Regions from separate parts of the Pseudomonas sp. DF11 genome, predicted to be linked through region 1. Evidence: predicted binding sites of a transcription regulator. Region 1 holds the regulator's gene; each other region holds the start of a gene.
The links. The regulator sigma-54, encoded in region 1, starts transcription at its own class of promoters, with help from an activator protein. The targets are predictions, from matches to a motif close to ANTGGCATNNANNTTGCTNT.
Positions count from the first base shown of each region.

Region 2: the regulator sigma-54 is predicted to act here: its motif matches at 2,174-2,193, upstream of AC30D9_RS16190 (flagellar basal body rod protein FlgF).
Region 3: the regulator sigma-54 is predicted to act here: its motif matches at 2,360-2,379, upstream of glnA (type I glutamate--ammonia ligase).
Region 4: the regulator sigma-54 is predicted to act here: its motif matches at 2,594-2,613, upstream of AC30D9_RS28950 (pilin).

Region 1 covers NZ_JBYVYN010000003.1:474,465-479,705, reverse strand. Annotated here, with positions in the region: gene AC30D9_RS12660 (HPr family phosphocarrier protein) at 139-420, opposite strand; gene rapZ (RNase adapter RapZ) at 436-1,293, opposite strand; gene ptsN (PTS IIA-like nitrogen regulatory protein PtsN) at 1,296-1,760, opposite strand; gene hpf (ribosome hibernation-promoting factor, HPF/YfiA family) at 1,773-2,081, opposite strand; gene AC30D9_RS12640 (RNA polymerase factor sigma-54) at 2,158-3,651, opposite strand; gene lptB (LPS export ABC transporter ATP-binding protein) at 3,816-4,541, opposite strand; gene lptA (lipopolysaccharide transport periplasmic protein LptA) at 4,541-5,086, opposite strand; gene lptC (LPS export ABC transporter periplasmic protein LptC) at 5,073-5,241, opposite strand, start outside.
Region 2 covers NZ_JBYVYN010000005.1:23,608-28,848, forward strand. Annotated here, with positions in the region: gene phhA (phenylalanine 4-monooxygenase) at 1-17, opposite strand, end outside; gene AC30D9_RS16180 (hypothetical protein) at 164-352, opposite strand; gene AC30D9_RS16185 (sigma-54-dependent transcriptional regulator) at 351-1,910, shown strand; gene AC30D9_RS16190 (flagellar basal body rod protein FlgF) at 2,248-2,985, shown strand; gene flgG (flagellar basal-body rod protein FlgG) at 3,035-3,820, shown strand; gene flgH (flagellar basal body L-ring protein FlgH) at 3,893-4,588, shown strand; gene AC30D9_RS16205 (flagellar basal body P-ring protein FlgI) at 4,634-5,241, shown strand, end outside.
Region 3 covers NZ_JBYVYN010000004.1:175,598-180,838, reverse strand. Annotated here, with positions in the region: gene typA (translational GTPase TypA) at 1-552, opposite strand, end outside; gene thiI (tRNA uracil 4-sulfurtransferase ThiI) at 691-2,145, opposite strand; gene glnA (type I glutamate--ammonia ligase) at 2,474-3,880, shown strand; gene AC30D9_RS14370 (chorismate mutase) at 4,001-4,564, shown strand; gene AC30D9_RS14365 (DUF4124 domain-containing protein) at 4,883-5,241, shown strand, end outside.
Region 4 covers NZ_JBYVYN010000017.1:37,806-43,046, reverse strand. Annotated here, with positions in the region: gene AC30D9_RS28960 (type II secretion system F family protein) at 1-733, opposite strand, end outside; gene pilB (type IV-A pilus assembly ATPase PilB) at 736-2,436, opposite strand; gene AC30D9_RS28950 (pilin) at 2,660-3,079, shown strand; gene AC30D9_RS28945 (BON domain-containing protein) at 3,360-3,713, shown strand; gene AC30D9_RS28940 (DUF2845 domain-containing protein) at 4,027-4,323, opposite strand; gene AC30D9_RS28935 (DUF748 domain-containing protein) at 4,325-5,241, opposite strand, start outside.

The DNA of each region.
Region 1 (5,241 bases):
CCCGGTGGGTTGCGAAGCTGCCCCAAAAAAAGTTCAGGCAACCTGATCCTCGGCGGTGACAGATATCAGGGCTGCTTCGCAGCCCAGCGGGGATAAATCCCCTCGCCACAATAAATCCGCCTTGGAGTCAGGAGGCGGTTACTCGCCTTCGTCGAAGTACCTGTTGATCAGGTCCACCAGGGCATCCATCGCTTCTTGCGCCTGCTCCCCTTCAGTGTTCAGGTGAATCTTGGTGCCCTTGCCGGCGGCGAGCATCATCATCGCCATGATGCTTTTACCATCGATCATCGACTCAGTTTCGGGCGTACGTCCGACCCGGATGGTGGCATCCTTGAACTGGCCGGCAACCCCGACGAACTTGGCCGACGCTCGGGCATGCAAACCCAGCTTGTTGATGATTTCAATTTCCCGAGCAGGCATCGCGATGTGAATCCTTTAGCTGAGGTCGCGGTGGCGAACCTGGACATTCTTCAGGGATTGTTGCAGGTGTTGACCCAGGCGTTCGGTCAGGTAGACGGAGCGGTGATGGCCGCCGGTGCAACCGATGGCGATCGTGACATAGGCCCGGTTGCTTGCGGCAAAGCGGGGCAGCCACTTGAGCAGGTAGCTGGAGATGTCCTGGTACATTTCCTCGACATCCGGCTGTGCGGCCAGGTAGTCGATCACCGGTTGGTCGAGCCCGGACTGCTCGCGCAATTCCGGTTTCCAATAAGGGTTGGGCAGGCAGCGCACATCGAACACCAGGTCGGCGTCTACTGGCATGCCACGCTTGAAACCGAACGACTCCACCAGGAACGCCGTGCCCGGCTCTGGCTGGTTGAGAAGGCGCAGCTTGATCGTGTCGCGCAACTGATACAGGTTCAGGTGCGTGGTGTTGACCTTCAGGTCGGCCAGGTCGGCGATTGGCCCCAGTAGCTGGCTTTCATCCTCGATGGCTTCGGCCAGGGAGCGATTGGCATTGCTCAGCGGATGGCGTCGACGGGTTTCGGAAAAGCGCTTGAGCAGTGTCTCTTCATCGGCATCCAGGTACAGCACGTCGCACTGGATATGCCGGCTGCGCACTTCCTCGAGCAGTTCAGGAAAACGCGACAGGTGGCTTGGCAGGTTACGCGCATCGATGGACACCGCCACCAGTGGCTGCGCCAGCTCGGTATGGATCAGGGCGCGCTCGGCCAGTTCCGGCAGCAGGCCGGCGGGCAGGTTGTCGATGCAATAGTAGCCGCTGTCCTCAAGCACATTGAGGGCCGTGCTTTTACCGGAGCCGGAACGGCCACTGACGATGATCATGCGCATTTTTAATGACCGTTCTGCTCGTCCAGGACCACCTGGTACAAAGCTTCGTTACTCGGTGCGCTGCGCAGTTTTTCGCGCACTTCCTTGCGGTCCAGCATGCTGGCAATCTGGCGCAGCAGCTCGAGGTGCGCATCGGTCGCCGCTTCCGGTACCAGCAATACAAACAGCAGGTCGACCGGGGCGCCGTCGATGGCGTCGAAATCTATGGCGGCTTCAAGGTGCAGCAACGCGCTGATCGGCGCGGCACAACCCTTGAGGCGGCAATGGGGGATGGCGATGCCGTTGCCAAAACCGGTAGAACCGAGTTTTTCACGGGCAACCAGGGCCTCGAAGACGTCCTGCATTTCCAGATCCGGTACCTCGCGGTGGATCAGGTTGGCAATTTGTTCGAGGGCTTTCTTTTTACTGCCACCCGGCGCGTTCACCAGGGAACGGCCGGGGGTCAGGATGGATTCTAGTCGGATCATGGATTGGGGGGGTTAACGACCGGTTGCGCCTTGAAGGAGGCTCTGGGTCTTTTCCTTATGCTTTTTGAGTTGGCGATCCAGCTTGTCGGTCAGCAGGTCAATCGCGGCATACATGTCTGTGTGCTCTGCGTTGGCAACCACTTCTCCGCCGGGGATATGCAGCGTGGCTTCGATTTTCTGCAGCAGCTTCTCGACGTTCATCGTGACTTGCACGTTGGTGATCTTGTCGAAATGCCTCTCTAATCGTTCGAGTTTTTCGCCGATGTAGGTGCGCAGGGGTTCGGTCACTTCCAGTTGGTGTCCACTGATGTTGACTTGCATACAGCTTCTCCTTCGTTGCCAGTGCATAAAGCGGCAGGCAGAAATGCCTGCCACTGGAACGCTGTGGCGTGGCCTGTTACATCAACCGCTTGCGTTCGCTCGAAGGCGCGATCCCGAGGGATTCGCGGTACTTGGCGACGGTACGACGGGCCACCTGAATGCCTTGTGCCTCCAGTAAACCAGCGATCTTGCTGTCACTCAACGGCTTTTTCTGATTTTCCGCGGCCACCAGTTTTTTGATGATCGCGCGGATGGCCGTGGACGAGCATTCGCCGCCTTCGGAGGTGCTGACGTGGCTGGAGAAAAAGTATTTCAATTCATAGATGCCCCGGGGGGTATGCATGAATTTCTGGGTGGTTACCCGGGAGATCGTCGACTCGTGCATGCCCACTGCCTCGGCAATGTCATGCAGGACCAACGGCTTCATCGCTTCGTCGCCGTACTCCAGGAAGCCGCGCTGATGCTCGACGATCTGGGTGGCCACTTTCATCAGGGTTTCGTTGCGGCTTTGCAGGCTCTTGATGAACCAGCGCGCTTCCTGCAACTGGTTGCGCATGAAGGTGTTGTCGGCGCTGGTGTCGGCGCGCTTCACGAAACCGGCGTACTGGGCGTTGACCCGCAGCTTGGGCACCGACTCCTGGTTGAGCTCCACCAGCCAGCGATCATTGTGCTTGCGCACGATCACGTCGGGGACCACGTATTCGGGTTCGGTGGATTCGATCTGTGAGCCGGGGCGTGGGTTGAGGCTCTGCACCAGTTCGATGACCTGACGCAGCTCATCTTCCTTGAGCTTCATGCGACGCATCAGTTGGCTGTAGTCGCGGCCGCCCAGCAGGTCGATGTAATCGGTGACCAGCCGCTTGGCTTCGGCCAGCCATGGCGTCTTGGCGGACAACTGGCGCAGTTGCAGCAACAGGCACTCACCCAGGTTGCGGGCGCCGATGCCGGCCGGCTCGAACTGCTGGATGCGATGGAGGACCGCTTCGATCTCGTCCAGCTCGATGTCGAGCTCGGGGTCGAAGGCTTCGAGGATTTCTTCGAGCGTCTCGTCCAGGTAGCCCTGGTTGTTGATGCAATCGATCAGGGTCACGGCGATCAGGCGATCGGTGTCGGACATCGGCGCCAGGTTCAGTTGCCACAGCAAGTGGCTTTGCAGGCTCTCGCCGGCCGAGGTGCGAGTGGTGAAGTCCCACTCGTCGTCATCGCTGCTCGGCAGGTTGCTGGCGCTGGTCTGGTAGACGTCTTCCCAGGCCGTGTCCACGGGCAGTTCGTTGGGGATACGTTCGTTCCATTCGCCATCCTCGAGGTTATCCACCGTCGGGGCGGCTTCCTGGTAGGACGGTTCCGGGATTTCGGTGTTGGTTTTCTGCTCGACGTTGTCGGCCAGCGGATCGGTGTTGTCGAAGTCGTCGCCTTCTTCCTGGCGTTCGAGCATCGGATTGGACTCCAGGGCCTCCTGGATTTCCTGTTGCAGGTCCAGGGTCGACAATTGGAGCAGGCGGATGGCCTGTTGCAGCTGCGGTGTCATCGTCAGCTGCTGGCCCATTCTCAAGACTAGCGATGGTTTCATGGCAGGGGCTTAACACCTTATTCGCCGGCGCACATGCGCCATCCACTACAGGGCGCCGAAGCGCCAAACTTAAGCAAATTATATGCCTGAAACTGAAGTGTTTGCCTAGAGCGTCGCCATAATAAAATTAAACGACGCCCAGGCGATTCGCCAGACACTTGTGCTTACAGGCGGAACTCGTGGCCCAGATACACTTCCTTGACCAGGTCATTGGCCAGGATGGCTGCGGAGTCGCCTTCGGCGATCAGCTGGCCGTCATTGACAATGTAGGCGGTTTCGCAGATATCCAGCGTCTCGCGCACGTTGTGGTCGGTGATCAGCACGCCGATCCCCTTGGCCTTGAGGTGATGGATGATCTGCTTGATGTCGCCCACCGAGATCGGGTCCACGCCGGCGAACGGTTCGTCGAGCAGGATGAACTTCGGTGCGGTGGCCAGGGCGCGGGCGATTTCCACGCGACGCCGTTCGCCACCGGACAGGCTCATGCCCAGGTTGTCGCGAATGTGGCTGATGTGGAACTCCTGCAACAGGCTTTCCAGCTCTTGGCGACGACCGGCCTTGTCGAGTTCCTTGCGGGTCTCGAGGATCGCCATGATGTTGTCGGCAACCGACAGTTTGCGGAAGATCGACGCTTCCTGCGGCAAATAGCCGATGCCGGCCTTCGCCCGGCCGTGCATCGGCTGGTGGCTGACGTCCAGGTCGTCGATCAGCACGCGACCCTGATCGGCCTGGACCAGGCCGACGATCATGTAGAAGCAGGTGGTCTTGCCTGCGCCGTTGGGGCCGAGCAGGCCGACGATCTGGCCGCTGTCGATGGACAGGCTGACATCACGCACGACTTGGCGGCTCTTGTAGCTCTTGGCCAGGTGCTGAGCTTTCAGAGTTGCCATTACTGGGCCTTCTGCTCGGTTTTCTTTTTCGGCTGGATCACCATATCGATCCGCGGACGCGACTCGGTCACCTTGCTGCCGGTGGCGCGACCGGCGCTGGCGAGTTTCTTGTTGGTGTCGTAGACGATTTTCTCGCCTTGGGTCACGTTATTGTCCTTGTCGACCACCTTGGCGCGGTCGATCAGCACGACGCGATCCTGGGAGGCGTGGTACTGGATAGTTACCCCGTAGCCCTGTACAGGCTTGGTGTCGCCCGCAGTTTGCAACTGTTCGAAATAGGCCAGGTTGCCCACCGAGGTCACTACATCGATATCACCGGAAGGGGTGCGGGTAATGGTCACGGTGTTGCCGGTGACCTTCATCGAACCTTGGGTGATGATCACGTCGCCTTTATAGGTGGCGACGCCATTCTTGTCGTCCAGTTGCGCGTCATCGGCCTGGATGCGGATAGGCTGGTCGCGATCGTTGGGAAGAGCCCAGGCGCTCGCGCTTCCCAGTGCTGCGCCCAGACTGAGCAAAATAGGGAGGGTTTTAGCGAGCTTCATACTGTCCTCTTACGTTCGATAGCAGGTGTATCCTGCTTTCCTTCAAATACGCTTTCATTCCCGTGCCGGTCGATACACCCCCGGCGCCGTCGATTCTAACGGGTTGCTCGGTCTGCGCATATTCTTGCTGTGGGAACACGGTCATACGACTGCTG
Region 2 (5,241 bases), on a different contig from region 1:
TACTGCGTCTGCTTCATGCTGCTCTCCTGCTGATTTCCCTCAGGGGGAAGGCTGTTTGTTTTTATGTCCAGCGATGCATTAGAGATAACTCGAAGCAGGGAGGTGTGCAGTAGGCAGACGAAGGGATGAAGTGCGATAAGGGTGTGAATTCGTAAAGTTTTCGTTACGGATTGAGCGTTACTCCGATGCTGCCGAGATTTTTGGCTGGGAAATGACCTACAGCTGTCACATAATCTTGACGTTTATTTGCGCTGCCATGCAGAAAACCTGTGGTGAGCAAGCTTGCTCCCGCTGGCCGCGCAGCAGCCTCCACTCCCATGCTTGCATACACATCGATATCGGGCCTTTTCATGCGCATCAAAGTCCATTGCCAGAATCGCATCGGCATCCTGCGGGACATTCTCAACCTGTTGGTGGAGTACGGCATCAACGTCGCCCGGGGGGAGGTCGGTGGCGAACATGGCAATGCGATTTATCTGCACTGCCCGAACCTGATCAACATCCAGTTTCAGGCGCTGCGTCCGAAATTCGAAGGCATCGCCGGGGTATTTGGCGTCAAGCGCGTAGGGCTGATGCCCAGTGAGCGTCGGCACATGGAGCTCAATGCCTTGCTCGGCGCCTTGGAATTTCCAGTGCTGTCCATCGACATGGGTGGCTCCATCGTCGCGGCCAACCGGGCAGCGGCGCAGTTGCTCGGGGTGCGGGTGGATGAGGTGCCCGGGATTCCACTGTCCCGCTACGCCGAGGATTTCGATTTGCCTGAACTGGTGCGCGCCAACCAGTCGCGGATCAACGGGCTGCGGGTCAAGGTCAAGGGCGATGTGTTCCTGGCCGACATCGCCCCGTTGCAATCGGAGCACGACGACAGCGAGGCCATGGCCGGCGCGGTACTGACGTTGCATCGGGCCGACCGGGTCGGCGAGCGTATCTATAACGTGCGCAAACAGGAGCTGCGCGGTTTCGACAGCATCTTCCAGAGTTCCAAAGTGATGGCGGCGGTGGTGCGTGAGGCCCGGCGCATGGCGCCGCTGGACGCGCCGCTCTTGATAGAAGGCGAAACGGGCACCGGTAAGGAATTGCTGGCCCGCGCCTGTCACCTGGCCAGTCCGCGCGGGCAATCGCCGCTGATGGCGCTCAACTGTGCCGGGCTGCCAGAGTCCATGGCCGAGACCGAACTGTTCGGCTACGGCCCCGGCGCCTTCGAAGGTGCCCGGGCCGAAGGCAAGCTCGGCCTGCTGGAACTGACCGCCGGGGGCACGCTGTTCCTCGACGGGGTAGGGGAGATGAGCCCGCGCCTGCAAGTGAAACTGCTGCGCTTTCTGCAGGACGGTTGCTTCCGGCGTGTCGGCAGCGATGAAGAGGTGTACCTGGACGTCCGGGTGATCTGCGCCACCCAAGTGGACTTGTCCGAACTCTGTGCCCGGGGTGAATTCCGTCAGGACTTGTACCACCGCTTGAATGTCCTTTCCTTGCACATCCCGCCGCTGCGCGAATGCCTCGATGGCCTGGCGCCGCTGGTGGAGCATTTTCTCGACCAGGCCAGCCGCCAGATCGGCTGTGCGCTGCCCAAGCTGGCCCCGGCGGCGATGGACCGTCTGAGCCACTACCACTGGCCGGGCAACGTCCGGCAATTGGAAAACGTGCTGTTCCAGGCCGTTTCCCTGTGCGACGGCGGCACGGTGAAGGCCGAGCATATTCGCCTGCCGGACTACGGTGTGCGCCAACCCCTTGGCGACTTTTCCCTTGAGGGCGGGTTGGACGAGATCGTCGGGCGTTTTGAGAAAGCCGTGCTGAAGCGCCTGTACGCCGATCATCCCAGCAGCCGGCAACTGGGCAAGCGGCTGGGGGTCTCCCATACCACCATCGCCAACAAGTTGCGTGAGTATGAGGTCGGTAAAAGCGAGTCATAGCTGCTTGCTCCCGGTGCCCATGCGGGCCTCATCGCGAGCAGGCTCGCTCCCACAAGGTTATTGATTGCTCACAAATCCCAGGAGCACTGGAGGTCCGATGTGGGAGCGAGCCTGCTCGCGATGACGGCAGTGGCCATTACCCAAGGACAAGCATTGCCTCCAACCGGCACAACACCGCCGGTTTTTCGTCTTCGACACATTTCAAAAATCCCTTCCACAACCCTGGACCCCTTGTTTGCCGGGGTGCGGCGCGTCAGAAAAAAGTTGGTCTGCAAATTGCTTAAGGCTGTGCAACACAGCAGTGGGCGGCAAACGTCCGGCATGCAGAGGAACGACAGTGGACAAGTACCTTTATGTGGCAATGACCGGCGCCAGCCAGAATGCACTGGCGCAACGGGCCCATGCCAACAACCTGGCGAACATTTCCACCAACGGTTTTCAGAAAGACCTGGAGCAGGCCCGCTCGATGCCGGTGTTCGGCGACAGCTTTCCGGCGCGGGCGTTTGCCATGTCCGAGCGGCCTGCCACTGACTTCACGCCGGGGGCGCTGGTGGAAACCGGTCGCGACCTCGACGTGGCGGTCAGCGGTCCGGGCTGGATGGCTGTGCAGAACCCTGACGGTGGCGAAAGCTACGTGCGCACAGGAAGCCTCAACGTCGACGCCCTGGGCGTGCTGCGCGCCGGCAACGGCATGCCGGTGATGGGCAACGGCGGCCCGATCGCCGTGCCGCCCGAGCAGAAAATCGAAATCGGCCAGGACGGCACCATCAGCATCCGCGCCATGGGCGAAGGCCCGCGTGTGATGGCTGAAGTGGACCGCATCAAGCTGGTCAACCCGGACCTCAAGAACATGACCAAGGGCCTGGACGGTTCGATCCGTACCAAGGACGGCCAGCCGGCACCCATCGATGCCAACGTGCAGTTGGTGTCGGGCTTCCAGGAGGCGAGCAACGTCAACGCCGTGGATGAAATGACCTCGGTGCTGGCCCTGGCCAAGCAGTTCGAGCTTCACGTGAAGATGATGAACACCGCCAAAGAAGGCGACGAGGCCATGGCTCGGGTCTTGCAGATCTAACCATTAATTAAAGCGTCGCGCCGAAAAACAGGCGTACGAGGAGAATCGAATGCTTCCGGCTCTATGGGTTGCCAAAACAGGTCTGTCCGCCCAGGACACCAACCTGACGACCATTTCCAACAACCTGGCGAACGTCTCGACCACGGGTTTCAAACGTGATCGCGCCGAGTTCCAGGACCTGCTGTATCAGGTGAAACGCCAGCCTGGCGCCCAGTCGACCCAGGACAGCGAACTGCCGTCTGGCCTGCAAGTGGGTACCGGTGTGCGCATCGTCGGCACCCAGAAAAACTTCAACGCCGGCAGCCTGCAGACCACCGAGCAGCCGCTGGACATGGCCATCGACGGTCGCGGTTTCTTCCAGATCCTGCAGCCGGACGGCACCACGTCCTACACCCGTGACGGTACGTTCCACCTCGACTCCAATGGCCAGATCGTCAACGCCAGCGGTTTCGCCCTGGAGCCGGCCATCATCATCCCGAACGATGCCCAGACCTTTACCGTGGGCCGTGACGGCACCGTGTCTATCACCGTGGCAGGCAACCCGGCCGCCCAGGTGATCGGCAACCTGCAGACCGCCGACTTCATCAACCCGGCCGGCCTGCAAGCGGTGGGCAACAACCTGTTCCTGGAAACCGCCGCCAGTGGCGCGCCGCAAGTCGGCACCCCGGGCCTGAACGGTTTCGGCACCACGCTGCAGAACACCCTGGAAACCTCCAACGTGAGCACCGTCGAGGAGATGGTCAACATGATCACCACCCAGCGTGCCTACGAAATGAACTCCAAGGTGATCTCCACCGCCGACCAGATGCTCTCGTTCGTCACGCAGAACCTGTAATCGCGTCGCAACGTCCGTCATTACGTAGACAGGGCGGCCCCAGGGTCGCCTGCAACACCAAGAGGTAGGGTCATGAAACGCTTCGCATCTGTTCTGGCACTGAGTGGGATCACCGCACTCGCGGGCTGTGTCGCGCCGACACCCAGGCCCAATGACCCGTATTACGCCCCGGTGTTGCCGCGCACGCCATTGCCGGCTGCGGCCAACAATGGCTCGATCTACCAGGCCGGTTTCGAACAGAACCTGTACAGCGACCGCAAGGCCTTCCGGGTCGGTGACATCATCACCATCACCCTGAACGAGCGGACCCAGGCCAGCAAGAACGCCAACTCGCAGATCGACAAGACCAGCGAAACCAGCGTCGGCCTGACCTCGCTGTTCGGCTCCAGCCTGACCACCAACAACCCGATCGGTGGCGGCGACCTGAGCCTCAACGCCGGGTACAACTCTGATCGGGCTACCAAGGGCGACAGCAAGTCCGGCCAGAGCAACAGCCTGACCGGCTCGATTACCGTGACCGTCGCCGATGTGCTACCCAACGGCATCATCGTCGTGCGCGGCGAGAAGTGGCTGACGCTCAACACCGGTGACGAACTGGTGCGCATCGCCGGCATGGTTCGCGCCGACGACATCGCCACCGACAACACCGTTTCTTCGACCCGCGTGGCCGATGCCCGTATCACTTACTCGGGTACCGGTGCCTTTGCCGATGCGAGTCAGCCGGGTTGGTTCGACCGTTTCTTCCTCAGCCCGAAGTTCCCTTTCTAGGTGGCCCAGTTGAATCTTAAGCAGCTGTTGATCGGTGCCCTGGTGATGTCGGCGGCCTTTACCGCTCAGGCCGAGCGTTTGAAGGACATCGCCAGCATTTCCGGCGTGCGTTCCAACCAGTTGATCGGCTACGGCCTGGTCGTGGGCCTGAACGGCACCGGTGACCAGACCACCCAGACCCCGTTCACCCTGCAGACCTTCAACAACATGTTGTCGCAGTTCGGCATCAAGGTGCCGGCCGGCTCCGGCAACGTACAACTGAAGAACGTCGCGGCGGTGTCGGTCAGTGCCGATCTGCCGGCGTTCGCCAAGCCTGGCCAACAGGTGGATATCACCGTCTCGTCCATCGGTAACTCCAAGAGCCTGCGCGGCGGCACCTTGCTGCTGACGCCGCTCAAGGGTATCGACGGCAATGTCTACGCCATTGCCCAGGGCAACCTGGTGGTGGGCGGTTTCGATGCCGAAGGCCGTGACGGTTCGAAGATCACCGTCAACGTTCCGTCGGCCGGTCGCATCCCCGGTGGTGCGTCGGTGGAACGGGCGGTGCCGAGCGGTTTCAACCAGGGCAACAGCCTGACGCTGAACCTTAACCGTTCCGACTTCACCACCGCCAAGCGCATCGTCGACAAGATCAACGACATGCTTGGCCCAGG
Region 3 (5,241 bases), on a different contig from region 1:
GGTCATGTCTTCAGCCATTTCGGTATGGTCCAGACCGGCAATACCGTTCAGGGCCGAGGCGTAGACGACTTTGAAGTCCAGCTGTTCTTCGGTGGCACCCAGGTTGTCGAACAGGTCGAAGATCTGGTCCAGAACCCAGTCCGGACGCGCGCCTGGACGGTCAACCTTGTTGATGCACACGATCGGACGCAGGCCGGCTTCGAAAGCCTTCTTGGTCACGAAACGGGTTTGCGGCATAGGGCCGTCCTGGGCGTCGACCAGCAGCAGCACGGAGTCGACCATCGACATCACGCGCTCTACTTCACCGCCGAAGTCGGCGTGACCCGGGGTGTCCACGATGTTGATGTGGTAGCCATTCCAGTTGATGGCGGTGTTTTTCGCCAGGATGGTAATACCGCGCTCTTTTTCCTGGTCGTTGGAGTCCATCACGCGCTCGTCGTTGAGCTCGTTGCGCTCCAGGGTGCCGGATTGACGCAAGAGTTTGTCTACCAGGGTGGTCTTACCATGGTCAACGTGAGCAATGATGGCGATGTTGCGTAGATTTTCGATCACTTGTGTATCTCGATCAGAGGATTCGGTGTGCTGACAGGTCGTGGCAGCGATTTACGTTGAGTCCGACAAAGCCGTTACAGCCCGTCGGCGGCGTCGGGGGGCCGGTGACGCAGGCCACAGGCAAACAGCCCCGGGCACTTAGCTCGGTCGATAAACGCGCACATTGGCATGCCCCTCACTGAGCAAATGGTGGGCATGCAGGCGACTCATCACGCCTTTGTCGCAATACAACAGGTACTGGCGAGTAGGGTCCAGTTCCTTGAAACGCGCGTTCACTGCATAGAACGGCATCGTTTTTACCTCGATGCCGGCGACACTCAGCGGGTCGTCTTCAGCGTCGTCCGGGTGACGGATGTCGATGATGATCTGACCGGCCAGCGCTTCGCCGACTTCTTCAATCTGTATGTCCTGGCCCAATTCGTCGATGACGCGATCGATCGGTACCAGCCTGGCGTTTTCGAGCGCCCGCTCGAGTATCGCCATGTCGAATTCTTTCTCTTCGTGCTCGACCCGCCCGCGCTTGGCCGCCGTCTTCGGATTGACCGAGATGACGCCGCAGTACTCCGGCATGTGTCGGGCAAACTCGGCGGTGCCAATGGCATTGGCCTGGTCGATGATGTCCTGCTTGTGGCTGGCAATCAGCGGCCGCAAGACCAGCTTCTCGGTCACGCAGTCGATCACCGACAGGTTCGGCAGCGTCTGGCTCGACACCTGGGAGATCGCCTCGCCGGTCACCAGCGCGTCGATATGCAGGCGATCGGCAATTCGTGAAGCGGCGCGCAACATCATACGCTTCAAAATGACGCCCATATGACTGTTATCGACTTTGCCGAGAATCTCGCCCAGGACTTCTTCGAACGGCACACTCACAAATAACACGCGTTGGGAGCTGCCGTACTTCTTCCAGATGAAGTGCGCCACTTCCATCACGCCCAGTTCATGGGCGCGCCCGCCGAGGTTGAAGAAGCAGAAATGGCTCATCAGGCCGCGACGCATGATCTGGTAGGCCGCCACCGTGGAGTCGAAACCACCGGACATCAGCACCAGGGTCTGCTCCAGCGAGCCCAGCGGATAACCGCCGATGCTGTTGTGCTGGCTGTGAATCACGAACAGCCGCTGGTCGCGAATCTCGATGCGCACTTCGATCTGCGGGTCTTTCAACGAAATACCGGCCGCTCCGCACTGTCGGCGCAACTGGCTGCCGACGTACTTTTCCACATCCATCGAACTGAATGGGTGCTTGCCGGCACGCTTGCAACGCACCGAAAAGATCTTGCCGGCCAGGGCATCACCATAATGAAGCATGCACTTGGCAAGGATGTCGTCGAAATCCCCCAGCGGGTACTCATCGACTTGCAGGAAATGCGCGATGCCCGGCATGCAGCTCAGGCGCTCGGTCATTTCCTTCAGGACCTTGGGTTCGCTGACACGGGTTTCCAGCTCGAGGTTGTCCCACACGCCGTTCACCACCACGGCCGGGTCCAGGTCTCGGAGCACGGCGCGGATGTTCTTGGCCAACTGGCGGATGAAACGCATCCGTACCGGGCGGCTCTTGATGGTGATCTCGGGGAAGACTTTTACGATTAGTTTCATGAAAACAGCGCGCGAACGGCCAGCCGAAAAAGGGGGGCGCGGATTATAGCGGAAATTGCTCAAGGTTTAACCAGTTAATGTGCAGATCGTTTTACATGCACCAAAACAGGTCATTATCGATTGACGGTGCCACATTGCAGTGCGTTATTGTCTGACAATCCGCGATTCAGGCCCACAAAAGCGTGGATTTGGTGCAAAAAACCCATGCTGGGGCACTGGCATGCAATTTGCTCCCTTGTGAGGCAGGTTGCCTTGGCAGAGTATTCGCGCCGGCATCACCCATATCTAAGGGCACTCCACTACCCGCCCGAAGCCACCCGGAGGACATATGTCGAAGTCGGTTCAACTCATCAAAGATCATGACGTCAAGTGGATTGATCTGCGCTTCACTGACACCAAAGGTACTCAACATCACGTGACCATGCCGGCTCGTGATGCGATGGACGACGAATTCTTTGAAATCGGGAAAATGTTCGACGGCTCCTCCATCTCCGGCTGGAAAGGCATCGAAGCCTCCGACATGATCCTGATGCCGGACGACGAAACCGCCGTCCTGGACCCGTTCACCGAAGAGCCGACCCTGATCCTGGTCTGCGACATCATCGAACCTTCGACCATGCAAGGCTATGACCGCGACCCACGCGCCATCGCCCACCGCGCCGAGGAATACCTGAAGTCCACCGGTATCGGCGACACCGCTTTCTTCGGTCCTGAGCCTGAGTTCTTCATCTTCGACTCGGTCAAGTTCAAGTCCGACATCTCCGGCTCCATGTTCAAGATTTTCTCCGAACAAGGTTCGTGGATGTCCGACCAGGACGTGGAAGGCGGTAACAAAGGCCACCGTCCTGGTATCAAGGGCGGTTACTTCCCGGTTCCACCGTTCGACCACGACCACGAGATCCGTACCTCCATGTGCAACGCACTGGAAGAGATGGGCCAGACCGTCGAAGTTCACCACCACGAAGTGGCGACTGCCGGCCAGAACGAAATCGGCGTGAAGTTCAACACGCTGGTCAAGAAGGCTGACGAAGTCCAGACCCTGAAGTACTGCGTGCACAACGTTGCCGATGCCTATGGCCGCACCGCGACCTTCATGCCGAAGCCTCTGTACGGCGACAACGGTTCGGGCATGCACGTTCACATGTCGATCTCCAAGGACGGCAAGAACACCTTCGCAGGCGAAGGCTATGCCGGTCTGTCGGACACCGCCCTGTACTTCATCGGCGGTATCATCAAGCACGGTAAGGCCCTGAACGGCTTCACCAACCCGTCGACCAACTCCTACAAGCGTCTGGTACCAGGCTTCGAAGCCCCGGTCATGCTGGCCTACTCGGCTCGCAACCGTTCCGCCTCGATCCGTATCCCTTACGTGAACAGCCCGAAAGCCCGCCGTATCGAAGCTCGCTTCCCGGATCCGGCTGCCAACCCTTACCTGGCCTTCGCTGCACTGATGATGGCCGGCCTGGACGGTATCCAGAACAAGATCCACCCTGGCGATGCCGCTGACAAAAACCTGTATGACCTGCCGCCTGAAGAGGCCAAGGAAATCCCACAGGTTTGCGGTAGCTTGAAAGAAGCCCTGGAAGAGCTGGACAAGGGCCGTGCGTTCCTGACCAAGGGCGGCGTATTCAGCGATGACTTCATCGACGCTTACATCGCACTGAAAAGCGAAGAAGAAATCAAGGTTCGCACCTTCGTACACCCACTGGAATACGAGCTGTACTACAGCTGCTGATCCAGTAAGCGCCGCCACACACGGCGTGAATAAAGAGAGGCCTCCTTCGGGAGGCCTTTTTTATGGGCGCCGGTTACAGGCATGATGCCTCGTCGCTCCCCATAGAAGACGAGACTGCCCATGACTTTGCGCTTCAAGCTCTGCCTTGCCCTGTCTGCCGCGCTGCTGGCCTGCACCGCCGAAGCCGCCTCCACTCCCGCACCTGACGCCCTTACCCCGCTACTTAACGCCATTGGCGAACGCCTGGCCCTCGCCGATGACGTGGCGTTGAGCAAATGGGACAGCCATAAACCGGTAGAAGACCGTCAGCGCGAGCGTGAAGTGATTGCCGCCGCTGTCGCCCAGGCGCCGGCCTACAAGCTGAGTGGCGAAACCGTGGAAGCGTTTTTCGCCGCCCAGATAGAGGCCAACAAAATGGTGCAGTACATCGATTTGTCCGACTGGGCCCTGGAAGGCAAGGCGCCGGACCTTCCGCGCCCGGACCTGGTGGGACAGATCCGCCCGCAACTCGACCGATTGCAAAAGCGCCTGCTGCAACAACTGGCCGACTTCGCTCCCTACCGCACCGACCCGCAATGCCCGCAATGGCTGGCCCGGGCCACCCACCACAACAAGCAGCACCCGGTGCACCGCCTCGCCCTGATCCGGGCGACTGGAGAGCTGTGCCTCTCCCCAAAATCCTGACCCCCCCTTCCCCTGTGGGAGCGAGCCTGCTCGCGATGAGGCCTGCACATCCAACACCTCAGCGCCTGACACGCCGCCATCGCGAGCAGGCTCGCTCCCACAGGGATCCAGCGTCGGCCATAAAGGCTGTGAACACCACAGATCCAATGTGGGACCGGGCTTGCTCGCGAAGGGGCCGGCATAGCCAATGTCTCAGCGTCTGACACTCCGCTTTCGCGAGCAAGCCCGCTCTCACAAGGTTTGGGTGCAACAACCTGGGCCAACCATCCGCCCTGGCCTATGCTGCACCCATCACTTTTAGTTTTCGGTCGATTTTCCATGGGTCGTGGTTTTTCAATCCTCCTGTTGCTGCTATTGGCGCTGCCAGCCGTCGCGCAGATCTACAAGTACACCGATGCCGAGGGCAACACCGCCTACAGCAACCAGCCGCCACAGGGCGTCCCGGCCCAGACGGTGGAATTACCGCCGCTCAACAGCATCGAACGCCAATCCCCGGCCAGCCCGGGCACGCCGCCAGCACCCGCGAACAACGACGAGCCGCGCAATGCCTACGAGATACTGGAACTGACGGACATCCCCACCGACGAGGCCCTGCGCGCCAACAACGGCACCTTCACCGTTGGCGTACGGGCCCAACCGCGACTGCGCAGCCCCCATCTGTTCCGGCTGCTGCTGGA
Region 4 (5,241 bases), on a different contig from region 1:
GTCTGAGCGCGTATTTCACGCCAAAGAATCCGCCCACCATCCCGCCGAGCAGTATCCACCATGACTCCTGCATGAACTCTGACAAGCCGATGACCATCACCGTGAAGGCTGGCAACTGCGCACCGAACCCGGAGAATACCGATTCGAACTGCGGCACCACCTTGACCAGCAGGATCCCCGTGACCACTGCGGCGACGAGAACGACGGCGGCTGGATAGGTCATGGCTTTCTTGATCTTGGCCTTGAGGGCTTCGCTCTTTTCCTTGTAGGTCGCGACCCGGTCCAGCAGCGTGTCCAGGGCGCCGGCCTGTTCACCGGCGTCCACCAGGTTGCAGTACAGATCGTCGAAATACTGCGGGCATTTGCGCAGCGATGCGGCAAAGCTGTTGCCGGCGGCGACTTCCTGTTTCACCTCGTCCACCAGCTTGCGCATATTGGCGTTGTCGAAGCCTTCGCCAATGATGTCGAACGCCTGCAACAGCGGCACGCCTGCCTTGAGCATCGTTGCCATCTGGCGGGTGAAGAGGGCGATATCCAATGGCTTGATGCGCTTGCCCTTGCTGAATATCGAGGTGGATTTCTTGCGTACCTTCTGCGGGTTGATGCCTTGTTTGCGCAGCTGTGCCTTGACCAGGGCCGGGCTCTGGCCCGTCAGCTCGCCGGTCATTTTCGTGCCTTTGCGGTCCTTGCCTTCCCAAGTGTAAACATCGGTTTTGACTGCTTTGACCGCCATGTTCAATCCTTGGTGACCCGGTTGATTTCTTCGAGGCTGGTGACGCCCTGCATCACTTTGAGCAGCCCCGATGTACGCAGGTCATTGAAACCGTCCTTGCGCATTTGCAGATCGATTTCCAGCGAGTTGCCCTCGGCCATGATCAACCGCTGCAGCTCGGGCGTGTTCTTGACCACTTCATAAACCCCCATGCGCCCTTTGTAACCATGGTTGCACTGTTCGCAACCGACCGGCTCATAGATCGTGAATGTGCCGATGCGTTCCCGGGGGAAGCCTTCCTTGAGCAAGGTCTCTTCGGGAATCTCGATGGCCTTCTTGCAGTGGCTGCACAACTTGCGCGCCAGCCGCTGGGCGATGATCAGGTGCACGGCGGTGGCGATGTTGAACCCTGGGATGCCCATGTTCTGCAGGCGGATCAGGGTTTCGGCGGCGCTGTTGGTGTGCAGGGTGGAGAGCACCAGGTGCCCGGTCTGGGCGGCCTTGATGGCGATCTCGGCGGTTTCCAGGTCGCGGATCTCGCCGACCATGATCACGTCCGGGTCCTGGCGCAGGAACGAACGCAGGGCCTGGGCGAAGTCCAGCCCCTGGCGTGGATTCACGTTGACCTGGTTGATGCCTTCCATGTTGATCTCCACCGGGTCTTCAGCGGTGGAAATGTTGATGTCCACGGTGTTGAGGATGTTCAGCCCGGTGTACAGCGATACGGTCTTGCCCGAGCCGGTCGGGCCGGTCACCAGGATCAGCCCTTGCGGTTGCTTGAGGGCCGCCATGTACAGGTCTTTCTGGTCCGGTTCGTAGCCCAGGGCATCGATGCCCATTTGCGCGCTGGACGGATCGAGGATCCGGATCACCACTTTTTCGCCCCAGAGCGTGGGCAGGGTGTTGACCCGGAAGTCGATGGATTTGCTTTTCGACAGGCGCATTTTCAGGCGCCCATCCTGGGGTTTGCGTCGTTCGGAAATATCGAGGCTGGCCATGACTTTCAGGCGTGCGGCGATGCGGTTGGCCAGTTGGATCGGCGGCCTGGCGACTTCTCGCAGCATGCCGTCGGTGCGTACCCGCACGCGGTAGATTTTTTCATAGGGCTCGAAGTGCAGGTCGGAAGAGCCTCCCTTGATCGCGTCCAGCAGCATCTTGTTGACGAAGCGCACCACGGGCGCGTCGTCAGTGTCCTGGCCGGCGATGGAATCCTGCTTGGTATCGTCGATCGATTCGATGTCCAGGCCATCGAGGTCGACATCGCCCATGCCTTCCAGGCCCGTGCTACTGGATTCGAAGAATTTTTCGATGGCGTCGCTGAGCTTGTCGTCCTCCACCAGGATGGCTTCGGTGGTCAGGCCGGTGCTGAACTGGATGTCATTGATGGCCTGGTGATTGGTGGGGTCGGAGATGCCCACGAACAATTTGTTGCCTCGTCGCCACAGCGGCAGGGCGTGATGTTGGCGCACCAGTTTTTCGCTGACCAGGCCCGTGGGCTGGGTTTCCTTGTCCAGGCTGTTGAGGTCCAGCAGGGCGACGCCGAAGTGCTCCGAGGCGATTTCCGCGACCTGGCGGCTCTGGACCAGTTTGTTCTGTACCAGATAACTGACCAGGGGCATGCGACTGCGCTGGGCCTGTTGATACGCCTGTTGCGCGCTTTGCTCGGTGAGCAGTTCGGCCAGTACCAATTGCTTGGTCAGGCCGCTGAGGGCGATGTCATTCATGGGAATCCCGGCGGCGAACAGTTCATGACTTATAGCCTAGACAAGCATCGACGCCAAACCAGCGAGCCGGAGTGACAAAAAACGTCAGATAGTGCGGTTGTTTAGGTAGGACGTCGCCGTTGGGCTGGTTGAAACCCCTTATTCATCGGGTTTCCGGGTTGGCATGTGCCCTGCAATGGCCGTTTCAGGTCATGAGATTCCGACTCATGCATGGGAGATGTCTATGAATAAGCAGAGTGGCTTTACCTTGATCGAGCTGCTGATCGTCGTGGCGATCATCGGCATTCTGGCGACCTTTGCGTTGCCGCAATATTCCAAGTACCAGGCGCGAGCCAAGGCGACGGCGGGGCTGGCGGAAGTATCTGCGTTGAAGGTGCCGTTCGAGGACATCATGAATCAAGGCACCAACCCATCATTGGCCAATATTGGTGGGACATCGCCTACCAGCAATTGCACCTTGACCGCTTCAGGTACTGCTTCGGCTGGAACGGGTACCATCGCATGCACCTTGTTGAACGCGCCCGCTCCGGTCCTTGGCAAGGCGATCACTCTTACCCGTTCTGCCGAAGGTGTTTGGAGTTGCGGTTCGACGGCTGCCCAGGAGTTCTTGCCAGCTGGCTGTACTGGTACAGCGGCTCCGTAATTGAAGTTCGCTTGATCGGATAGCGAGGGAGCGGGCTCCCTCGCTAAAGAAAATCCTTCGCAATTCATTAGCTTAGAAAAAGACCCAAACCCGCAAGTTGCATGTCCAGAATCACCGCTTCATGCATTTTGCATGATCACGAAAATCGCCGCTTCGCTTAACTTACTGATTTATAAGCAATTGATAAATATTTCAAAAGTGGCACAGCCTTCGCACTACTCCTGATAACCCTGCCGGGATGCACGTCCGGCAGTTTTTGAGAAAAACAGGAGTTACTCGTATGAAGAAGTTCGCTATCACTGCCGCCGCTGCAACCGCACTGACCTTGACCATGGCTAGCGCATTCGCCGAGACCACTCAAGCGACTCAGGCGCCGATGATGCTGGCTGCTGGCGAAGTGACCAAGGCCAAGGAAGAAACCAAGGACACTTGGATTACCACCAAGGTCAAAGCTGACCTGGTCACCGAGAAAGGCATTCCTGGCACCGACATCAAAGTGGAAACCAACAAAGGTGTTGTGTCCCTGTCGTCGACTGTTGCCGTGACCGAAGCGCAGAAAAAAACTGCCGTTGCGATCGCCAAGAAAATCAAAGGCGTCCAAGCCGTATCGGCTGACGGCCTGAAAGCCGAGTAAGGCTAAGACTTCTCGCCTGGACTGGGAGAAGGCGCGGCAAGCGGGCCAGGATATACGTTTGCCGTCGCTTTGGAGTTCATGCGAAAGGCCACAGGGATGTGGCCGTTACAGGCCTCCGGCATTCGTGTCGGGGGCCTGTTCTATTTTGGGGTGACTCAATCTGTGGGCCAGACTCAGGCACCGAGTTGTCGCCATCGCGAGCAGGCTCGCTCCCACAGGTGATCGAGTTCTCTCAGGAAGAACGCAATCCAATGTGGGAGCGAGCCTGCTCGCGATGGCGGCGCTACTTCACAACACATATGGATGGACAAGCTCATCGCCCACGCTTGCTGGTAATCTGCACCAGCCGATTTCCCTCGAAACGCAGGTACTGGTACATGCCGCTGTTGGGGCCGTAGGTCCATTCTTCCACCGGGTATTCCTCCCGGCGATTGACACTGCGCTTGTAGCCCAAGTCATCCCGCGCCGCAGGCTGACCGCACTTCTGCAGCACTTCGCTCGAGCGGTCTCCGACACTGATCAACTGGCTGCCGCAGCGCAGGGTATCGGCTGCCGACACTTGGCCAGCGACAAGCAGTAGCGTCAGGCCGAGGCCGTACAGGTGCTTCATCTTATTCGGCATCCAGATGCATAGGCGTGATCACGCGACCGTCGCTCTCGGCCTGGCCGAGGCTGGCGTCGATGAAATACACGCGGTCGTCGGCCAGTTGTCCTTTGTCCACCAGGAAGTCCTTGATGCTGCTGGCCCGTTCCTGCCCCAGTTGGCGCAAGAGCACGTCACTGCCACTCCAGAACTTGATCACGCTCTCGCGCAGTTTCTCGATACGCGCCTTTTTGTCCAGTTGCGTCCATTCGGCGGGCGGTTGGGTCTTGAGGCGGGTGCGGTAGATGCCTTCGAGCAGCGCTGGTTTTTCATCCTCGGGCACCTGTATCAGCGAGGCCTGGGCCGGTACCTTGTCGCCCCGACGCTGCAGCATCTTGTAGTAGTTGTACTGGTATTCGCGCTCCAGGCGCTGGGCGGCGAGCAGCGGGCCGTCGCTGCTCTCGGCGGCGGTGCCTTCGATCTCCAGGCGCAGCTCCGGACGTTTGCCCAGGGCCTCGGACAGCTTGAGCAGTACGCCTTCGTTTTCCTTGCTCAGATCGCTGGAGCCGGGGGCGAACGACACACTGCCCAGATCCTCTGAACCACCACCAGCCACCAACCCACCAATGAGCTTGAACGGCGCCTGGGCCGCTCGTACCACCAGGTTGCGCAAGGTCTGCCAGATGATCGGCATGACACTGAATTGCGGATCGTTGAGATCGCCGGACACCGGCAGTTCGATGGAGATCTTGCCGTCGGAATCCTTCAGCAGTGCGACGGCCAATTTGAGTGGCAGGCTCACGGCATCCGGGCTGTCGACTTTTTCTCCCAATTGCAGCTGCTCGACCACCACCTTGTTCTCCGCCTGGAGCTTGCCCTGGGTGATCCGGTAATGCAGGTCGAGATTAAGCCGGCCCTTGCGGATGCGATAGCCGGCGAACTTGC